One region of the Vreelandella sulfidaeris Esulfide1 genome, then DNA from elsewhere that is predicted to be linked to it. Evidence: predicted binding sites of a transcription regulator. Region 1 holds the regulator's gene; each other region holds the start of a gene.
What was found. Region 1 encodes FNR, which switches genes on or off when oxygen is low (the NO sensors DNR and NnrR bind a similar motif). Its sites were predicted from a motif close to TTGATNTANATCAA; they were not measured.
Positions count from the first base shown of each region.

Region 1 (2,201 bases):
ACTTAGAGACAGAGGGCTCTTAGAGACAGAAAGTTGGGTCGGGCGCTGAGTGTTGTTAGAATAGCGCCTACTTTTTCCGCTCTAGCGCCTTTCACACTCGGCAGTGCCTATACCATGCAATCTCTCAATCATTTTGACCCTGCTCACCTTGACACTTTAGCAGCCGCCCCCGCTGCTCCGGCGCAAGGCCAGCCTGAGCTGGCTGACGCCAAGCAGAAGCGTGAATTTAACAAGTTGCAAAAGCGCCTGCGCCGAGAAGTGGGCAATGCGATTATTGATTACCAAATGATCAATGAAGGCGATCGCGTCATGGTATGCCTCTCCGGTGGTAAAGACAGCTACACGATGCTGGAGATTTTGCGCAACTTGCAGCGCAATGCACCGATCAACTTTTCACTGGTGGCGGTCAATTTAGACCAAAAGCAGCCGGGATTTCCCGAGCACGTGCTGCCTAGTTATCTGGATAAGCAGGGCGTTGAATATCATATTGTCGAACGTGATACCTACTCGGTAGTAAAGGAGAAAACCCCAGAAGGCAAAACCACCTGTGCGCTCTGTTCACGCCTGCGGCGCGGCTCGCTGTATGGCTTTGCAGAAGAGATTGGCGCCAATAAAATTGCTCTTGGTCACCACCGCGAAGATATTCTTGAAACGTTGTTTCTCAATATGTTCTTTGGGGGCAACCTGAAAGCGATGCCGCCCAAGCTGCTCTCCGATGATGGCAAGAATATCGTTATTCGGCCTTTGGCTTATTGTAAAGAGGCGGATATTGCTGAGTTTTCTCGGTTGATGGAATTCCCGATTATTCCCTGCAATCTTTGTGGTTCCCAGCCTAATATGCAGCGCCAAGTAGTCAAAGAGATGCTCGCTGAATGGGATAAAAAATTCCCCGGCCGCCTGGAAAGCATGTTTAAAGCCGTCACCAATATCGCGCCTTCCCAACTGGCAGACCGCAATCTGTTCGATTTTGCAGGTTTAGAGGCCAAGCAGGCAGAGTTACTGGCCGGGCGAATCCAGGCGTTTAACGTCAGCTAACCGTTTGCTGCTCTTCTTCGGCGAGAGTTATCAAACGCTGCATGTCCAGAATGTTAACCTCTCGCCCCGAAACCGCCACTACATTCTGCTGCTGAAGGCGGCTTAAGATGCGGCTGACCGTTTCCACCGCCAGCCCTAGGTAGTTGCCGATATCGGCTCTGGGCATTGAAAGGCGAAAGCTGTAAGGCGAGTAACCCCGCCGACGAAAACGATCTGAAAGCGTAATCAAAAAGCTTGCCAGCCGCTGGTCAGCGGTTTTACGTGATAACAGGCGCATCATGCGCCGGTCGTCGCGTAATTCTTTGCTCATGCTGCGATACAGCTGGCCACGTAGTTCGGGCAACTCTTCTGACAGTAAATCCAGGCGATCAAAGGGGATTTCGCAAACCGTGGTCGTTTCCAGGGCGATTACGCTCCCGGGATATTGCTCTTCATCAATCCCATCTAGCCCGACCAATTCACTAGGTAGATAGAAATTGGTCAGTTGCTCGCTGCCGTTCCCTTCTGATGTGACTTGTTTCAGGCTGCCTGAACGTACCGCGTAAACACTGGTAAAGGCATCTCCCTGGCGAAACAGTAGCGCGCCTTTTTTCAGCGGCGCACGGCGGCGAATAATGGCATCGAACTGTCCCATGTCGTCCAGTTCAAGGGCAAGCGGCAAGCACAGTGAACTCAAGCTGCAGGTTTGGCAGCGAGCTTCGTGGAGTAGCGAGCGTCTGGGGCTCATGGATTCCAGCATGCGTTGCTCCTTGAGTGAGTGCCGCTTATCGATTAGAAAAACCTTACTTATTATAATAGCTTTGGCATGCCTGCTTAAAGATTATTAAACAATCTTTGAGTAGCCTTGGCCCGTTTGCTGCGGCAGGTGAGCATCAAACGCCATCGCTATATGGCGAATTAGCAGTCGGCCAATGGGGGTAGCGCTTAGTTGATCGCCGCTTCGCGTTAGCAGACCATCTTGCTCGGCGCTTTGCAGATGTTCAAGTGCTGGCGCAAAGTAGCGCGGAGCATCAATGTTCCAGCGTTGACTAACCGTGGCCAAATCAATACGCATATCGCACATCAGCCGCTCAATCACGTCTCGCCGGATCAGGTCGTCATCACTTAAGCGTATGCCGCGCACTGTGGCAAGCTGCCCCTGATCCAGCGACGCTTCGTAGCGTGTC
Region 1 covers NZ_CM133364.1:3,314,183-3,316,383, reverse strand. The annotation lists gene ttcA (tRNA 2-thiocytidine(32) synthetase TtcA) at 115-1,035, shown strand; gene fnr (fumarate/nitrate reduction transcriptional regulator Fnr) at 1,028-1,774, opposite strand; gene hemN (oxygen-independent coproporphyrinogen III oxidase) at 1,859-2,201, opposite strand, start outside.

Region 2 (2,201 bases), 1.1 Mb from region 1:
TGGTAGAAGCCTTCGGTGTATCCCCTATTGGCCAAGTTCTCAAGCTCATCCATTAGCCCCCGATTAAAAGGACGCCCCGCAACCGCATCATCAATGGCTTGCCGGTAAACTTGCGCGGTACGCGCGACGTAATAATGGGATTTCGTGCGCCCCTCGATCTTTAGCGATGCTACCCCTATTTCCGTCAACCGAGCCACGTGCTGCACCGCGCGCAGGTCCTTGGAATTCATGATGTAGGTACCGTGTTCGTCTTCATACACGGGCATCAGCTTGCCAGGGCGGGAAACATCTTCAATCAGCGCCGAGAGCTCGTTTTGATCGGCGGCAAAAGCCGGGCCGCTACCCTGAGCAGGTATTAAGTCGCCTTTATCATCGTGGCTGGCGGCCACTGTGTTGTACTTCCAGCGACAAGCATTGGTGCAGGTGCCCTGATTGGGGTCACGATGATTGAAATACCCCGATAGCAGACAGCGCCCCGAATAGGCGATACACAGCGCACCATGGACAAAGGTTTCAATTTCCAGATCGGGGCACTCGGCGCGTATTTCGCCGATCTCGTTCAACGATAACTCCCGGGATAAAATAATGCGGCTAATGCCCTGGCGCTGCCAGAACCTGGCAGCGGCCCAGTTAACGACGTTTGACTGTACCGACAGATGGATCACTTGATCCGGCCAGCGGTCACGCACCATCATTATCAAACCTGGATCTGACATGATCAGCGCATCGGGGCCGGCTTCAATCACCGGTTCCATATCTTGTAGGTACGTTTTTAGCTTGCTGTTATGCGGGGCAATGTTGGATGCAACGTAAAACTGCTTGCCTCGCGTATGGGCGTAGTCAATACCCCGATGCAGGTTATCAATTTTAAAATCGTTGTTGCGCACCCGGAGAGAATAGCGCGGCTGCCCCGCATACACCGCATCGGCGCCATAGGCAAACGCGTAACGCATGTTCTTGAAGGTACCCGCAGGGGAAAGCAGTTCGGGAGCTTGCTTGAGTCGTTCGGGGGCTTGCATCAACAGTCACCGTTATCAGGACGATGGTACGCAGCGTGCTGCGACGAAAAGGTTGGATTATAACCAGCCCAAGCTCGCTGTCCGGGCCAGCTGACCAATTCGATGACGTAGATCAAAAAGTAATCGTTCGGTGGCGTTTGTTAAGCCGTCGGACGACGCTTGAGGGTCGTTCTTCGATCGTGGTATGCCACCGCTAGCCCGCTGCCCATTATCAAGGCGCTGCCTACCCAGACCCAGAGATCCGGCATTTCGCCCCAGAACCACCAGCCCAGCAGCACCGCCCAGAGCATGGCGGTGTAATCAAACGGCGCGGCGATGGCCGCGGGCGCAAACCGAAAAGCCAAGGTAATAAAGGCGGTGGCAGCAACGCCCAGCACCCCGGAGGCGAAAAACCCCACCCAATGCCAAGGCTGAGGGGCCTGCCACACCCAAGGCAACGTTACGGCCGTCACGACAAGCGGCACACAGGTCATGTAAAACAGCATTGCCCATAGATGCTCACGAGCGCCATAACGACGGGCGGTAATCATCATCAGTGCATAAAACAGTGCGGCCCCCACTAACACCAATGCGCCAACTTGAAGCGCATCGCCATTAGGACGGACGACGATCAACACCCCAACAAACCCGACTAACGAAGCGATCAGCACGGGGGGATCAATACGCTCACCTAATAATGGTACCGATAGCAGGGTAACAAACAGCGGTGCTACAAAGGCAATGGCCGTGGCTTCTGCTAGCGGTAAAAGCGTTAACCCTAATACGAAGCAGACCATGGTAGCGGTGTAGATTAAGCCGCGCAGAAGGTGCACCCCCGGCCGCTTGGTACGCAGTTTACGCAAACCGCCGGCAAAATGGGCAAGCAGCGCAATCAATGGCAGTGAGACTAAAGCGCGGAAGAAAATAATCTGCAGCGGCGAATGCACTTCGCCTAACCATTTGGAAACGGCGTCGCCTAGGGCGAGAAAAAGCACGCCCAAACACATGCAGAGTATGCCTTTCAGCGAGGTGGTCACCGCAATCTCCCTGTTAACTGGTCAATGAAAGTGCCAAAAAAGAAAAACCCCGCCAATTAGCCATTGGCGGGGTGATGACAGGCCACACCCCCTACAAGCTGGCGTTGACGACCATGCAATCCATACCTTGGGAGTTCAGTTGGCGGCAAGCTTGACGAGCGCGCTG
Region 2 covers NZ_CM133364.1:216,733-218,933, reverse strand. The annotation lists gene trhP (prephenate-dependent tRNA uridine(34) hydroxylase TrhP) at 1-1,019, opposite strand, end outside; gene ACW44H_RS01055 (DMT family transporter) at 1,160-2,035, opposite strand; gene ACW44H_RS01050 (D-alanyl-D-alanine carboxypeptidase) at 2,127-2,201, opposite strand, start outside.
Region 2: a site for FNR is predicted at 1,122-1,135, ahead of trhP (prephenate-dependent tRNA uridine(34) hydroxylase TrhP). Genes of this name have one in related genera too.

Region 3 (2,201 bases), 1.1 Mb from region 1:
AGTAGGCAACGCCTACGGTTCAAATATTGCTAATATTGGTTTAATACTCGGGTTGGTCGCGCTGATTGCTCCCCTTGCTGTTCACTCCAGTGTTATTCGCAAAGAGATGCCAATACTGATGCTCGTCATGTTGGCGACTGGCTTGATTCTTCTCGACGGTTTTGTAGCACGCTGGGAAGCCGTCTGTCTCTTACTGGCATTAGTGGTTTTTATTGTTGTTAGTATCGTTCGTTCACGCAACCAGCCAGACGACGCAATCGTCTCTGAAGTAGCTGAGACCCTGGATAGCAAGCCAATGTCCCGGGGGAAATCCATAATGTGGACGCTGGTAGGGCTGGCGCTGCTGATCGCCAGTTCCCGCTTGCTGGTGTGGGGAGCGGTTGAAATTGCGGTTCGTTTCGGCGTAAGCGACTTGATTGTTGGTTTGACCGTGGTAGCCATCGGTACTTCACTGCCCGAGCTAGCATCCTCTATCACTGCTTTGCGTCGTAAAGAGCATGACCTGGTGATCGGCAATGTGGTCGGTTCAAATTTGTTTAACAGCTTGGCGGTTGTCGGCCTTGCTGGAATTATTGCACCCATTGACGCAGGTCGAGAGGTATTAGTGCGTGACTGGAGTGTGATGACAGGCATGACGTTACTGATGATTCTGTTTGCTTTCTCTTGGCGTGGGCGCCCACGGCGAATCAACCGTTTGGAAGGGGGCATCTTACTGGCGCTATTTATCGCTTATACCGGCTATATGGTGAGCGTGGTAGTGTTATCCCGGTAGTTTGTCAGCGGACTATAGCCCATCTAAATTAGCCTGTGCGTCAATGAGACACATCAAAGACGTTGGGCTGTCTAAGGTAGGATGGTTACTTAGGAAAACAGAAAATTAAAAAATATTAAGAAATAAGCTTAGTGCTTATAACTAAAAGTGCAGTGCCATGAAGGCTCAACTAAGCTTGTGTGAACCCATTGATAGGATATCGATTCAGGTCTTAGGAGAGTGAAATGGAACTTGATCCCCTGGTGCTATCGCGGCTTCAGTTTGCATTCGTCGTATCGTTTCATGCGATCTTCCCCGTGTTTACTATTGGCTTGGCGTCTTACATCGCGCTGCTTCATGGCCTTTTCTACAAGACTGACAATCAAGCTTGGGATCGCCTTGCGCTTTTCTGGACAAAGGTATTTGCCGTTGTTTTTGGAATGGGAGTGGTGTCAGGCATCGTGATGTCGTTTCAATTTGGCACTAACTGGAGCAATTTTTCTCAAGCATCGTCTAATTTTATTGGCCCTATGCTGAGCTATGAAGTTATTACGGCTTTCTTCCTTGAAGCAGCCTTCTTAGGCGTACTGTTATTTGGTCGCGGTAAGGTACCTGAAGGGGTGCATTTATTTGCCGCTATTATGGTAGCGACAGGAACTTTCATTTCGACTTTTTGGATTTTATCAGCCAACAGCTGGCTACATACGCCTGCGGGTGTAGAACTCATTGATTCCCGCTTCCATGTTACCTCTTGGATGGAGGCTATATTTAATCCTTCCTTCCCTTATCGCTTCTTTCACATGGCAGTGGCTTCCTTTTTAACCGGTGGTTTTGTCGTGGCAGGCGTCAGCGCATGGTTTTTATTACGCGACCGTGACCCGGAAGCAAATCGTCGTGCGCTTTCAATGTGCCTTTGGCTGCTTCTTTTTCTCGCGCCGACCCAAGCGGTAATCGGTGACTTCCACGGGCTCAATACTTTAGAGCATCAGCCGACCAAGGTGGCTGCTATGGAGGGGCATTGGGAAACGGCCACGAATGTGCCGTTGCTGTTATTTGCGATACCTGATCAGGAGGCGCAAACCAACCATTTCTCATTTGGCGTTCCTAACTTAGCGAGCCTTATCCTTACCCATTCGGTTGATGGTGAAATACCGGGCATTAGTGAAGCGCCGCCTGAGGAACAGCCGCCTGTATTCATTGTGTTTTGGGCATTTCGCGTAATGGTGGGGATTGGGCTTTTAATGATTGCAGTTTCGTTGACGGGGCTGATATTACGGCGCAAAGGGCGCATCTATACACAACGGCTGTTTTTAAAGACGATGACCAGGATGATTGCGGTGCCGTTTGTGGCGGTCTTGGCTGGGTGGGTTGTTACCGAATCGGGCCGGGCCCCTTGGCTGGTTTACGGCATGATGACCCACGAAGAAGGCCTGACGCCTTCACTAACAGG
Region 3 covers NZ_CM133364.1:2,255,543-2,257,743, reverse strand. The annotation lists gene ACW44H_RS10560 (calcium/sodium antiporter) at 1-772, shown strand, start outside; gene ACW44H_RS10555 (cytochrome ubiquinol oxidase subunit I) at 997-2,201, shown strand, end outside.
Region 3: a site for FNR is predicted at 816-829, ahead of ACW44H_RS10555 (cytochrome ubiquinol oxidase subunit I). Genes of this name have one in related genera too.

Region 4 (2,201 bases), 1.6 Mb from region 1:
GTTGTTTGGCGCTTTGGCAGGTCGTAATGTGCTGCTCAACGCCACCCTACGTAATACCGATGCCAACCAGGGCGGCCTACTAGGCTTTGGCGGTGACCAAGGTAATCACTCCTGGGTAGCTGAGGGCAGCGTGGGCGTTTTTGTAACCCCACAATGGATCATTGGCACTGAATATCGCCAGAAGCCCGATAACTTAAGCGCAGCCAGAGAAGACGATTGGCAAAGTCTCTACAGTGCCTATTTCTTCAATAAGCACCTATCGCTAACGGGCGCGTGGTTGGACTTAGGCAATATTGCCGGCCTGCCTTCCCAGCGCGGCGGTTACCTTTCACTTCAGGCAGCTTTTTAAGCGGGGCGCTATGATCTATCCACGCAAACACCGTCGTACACGCCGGTATTTAAGAGCGTTAACGTTTGTAGCGGCAGCGTTTTCGCTTGCAGGCTGCGCTCATCAATCAGCAACTCATTCAATAACGCTGTACGAGCGACTTGGCGGGGCGGTCAAGATTGATGCAGTCGTTGAGAACCTTTTATACCGAATTGCGGATGATCCCGAAGTGGTCGTGTTTTTTGCTAACACGAATATCGATTTATTTGCAGATTCTCTGGCCAGCCAGCTATGCGATGTAAGCGACGGCCCCTGCCGCTATGAAGGCCCGCCGATGGATCGTGCTCATCAACATATGGGGCTGACAGATGTGCATTTTAATCGTTTAGTTGAACATCTCGACGCAGCTATGCAAGAGGAAGGCATTGCCCTTGGGGCCCGTAATGAACTGCTTGGCAGGCTAGCGCCTATGTATGCGGATGTTATGCGACGCCAATAGGCTGGCTCTGTTTATCAGCTATTAAAATGCATACCGCCTCTATAAAGCAGCCAAAAAAAAGCCAGCCCAAAAAGGGCTGGCAACAGGAGGTTTACTAAGCTCGCAAACCCCCTCCCCTGACAAGGTTTACATGAACTGGGAAGCTACTTCTTGCGCCCACCTTTACGTAGATGATCGCGAATCACGAAGCCCACCCAACCCACCATAAATGCGATTACCAACGCGACGGTGGCTAAGCCAAAGATAATTGTGTCATCCCAATACATGGTCAATCCTCCCGCCGTGATGTATGCGTTCATACTAGTCACTCAATGGCGGAAGAATGCTGACCTGGGTCAAGTAACGGAAGGCGGGGGAAAGCGGTTAAACAGGAAATTGATACCGATCAATTTTTAGGGGTTATTAGCGCTACAGCACCTTGCGGTCTTCGACCTTACTGTGTTCAGTCCCTGGCGGCAACGGGTGGCCTTTTGCCAATTCGGCGCGGGTGGCGTCACGCACGTCTAGAATCGTTACCTGGTAATTAAGTGTTCGCCCAGCAAGGGGGTGATTGGTATCAACGGTGACACGGTCACCTTCCACTTCCAGTACCGTCACGATTTGTGGCCCGGCTTCGCCTTCGGTTTGAAAGCGACTGCCCGGCGCCAACTCAGCGTTGCCAAACGATCCGCGGCTCACTTCTTGGACCAGCGCCTCGTTGCGTACACCGTAGGCATCGGCGGGCATTAGTTGAACACTTAGCTCGGCCCCGGCCGTTTGGCCCGCAAGTGCACGCTCTAGCCCCGGCACGATATTGTCGTGCCCATGAAGATACTCCAGTGGCTTATTACGTGCATGGGAATCATCGAGTACTTGCCTGCTGCCATCGTTGAGCACATCGCTGAGGACATAGTGCAAGGTAACTACCTGATGCGCCGTAATCGACATGGAAAACTCCTCTCCGGTAAGCTGTCGGTTTTGTGATAGAACTTTGTGATAGAACTTAGTAATAGAACTTTGTAATAGAACATCTCCTCAGTTTATCACTTGGTTATCGCTAACGTCTTTCCAGGAGTCTTGTTTAATGCCCAGCCCCACCCCCCAGCGCAGTTGGCTTGCTGCACTGGCGATTTATTGTCGTGCGCCCGTTATCACCATGCTTTTTTTGGGGTTTTCTGCAGGCCTGCCATTTCTACTGGTATTTTCAACCCTCTCAGCCTGGCTGCGCAGCGATGGGGTGGAAGTCGCTGCGATTGGCTTTTTTGCCTGGATTGGCATGCTCTATTCGATCAAGTTTTTCTGGGCGCCGGTGGTTGACCGATTAGCGCTACCACTGCTGACCCGTGCCTTTGGCCAGCGTCGTGGCTGGATGCTGTTAGCGCAAGGGATGATTGC
Region 4 covers NZ_CM133364.1:1,729,921-1,732,121, reverse strand. The annotation lists gene ACW44H_RS07965 (DUF3034 family protein) at 1-349, shown strand, start outside; gene ACW44H_RS07960 (group I truncated hemoglobin) at 360-827, shown strand; gene ccoM (cytochrome c oxidase subunit CcoM) at 971-1,126, opposite strand; gene ACW44H_RS07950 (FKBP-type peptidyl-prolyl cis-trans isomerase) at 1,236-1,754, opposite strand; gene ACW44H_RS07945 (AmpG family muropeptide MFS transporter) at 1,891-2,201, shown strand, end outside.
Region 4: a site for FNR is predicted at 1,153-1,166, ahead of ccoM (cytochrome c oxidase subunit CcoM). Genes of this name have one in related genera too.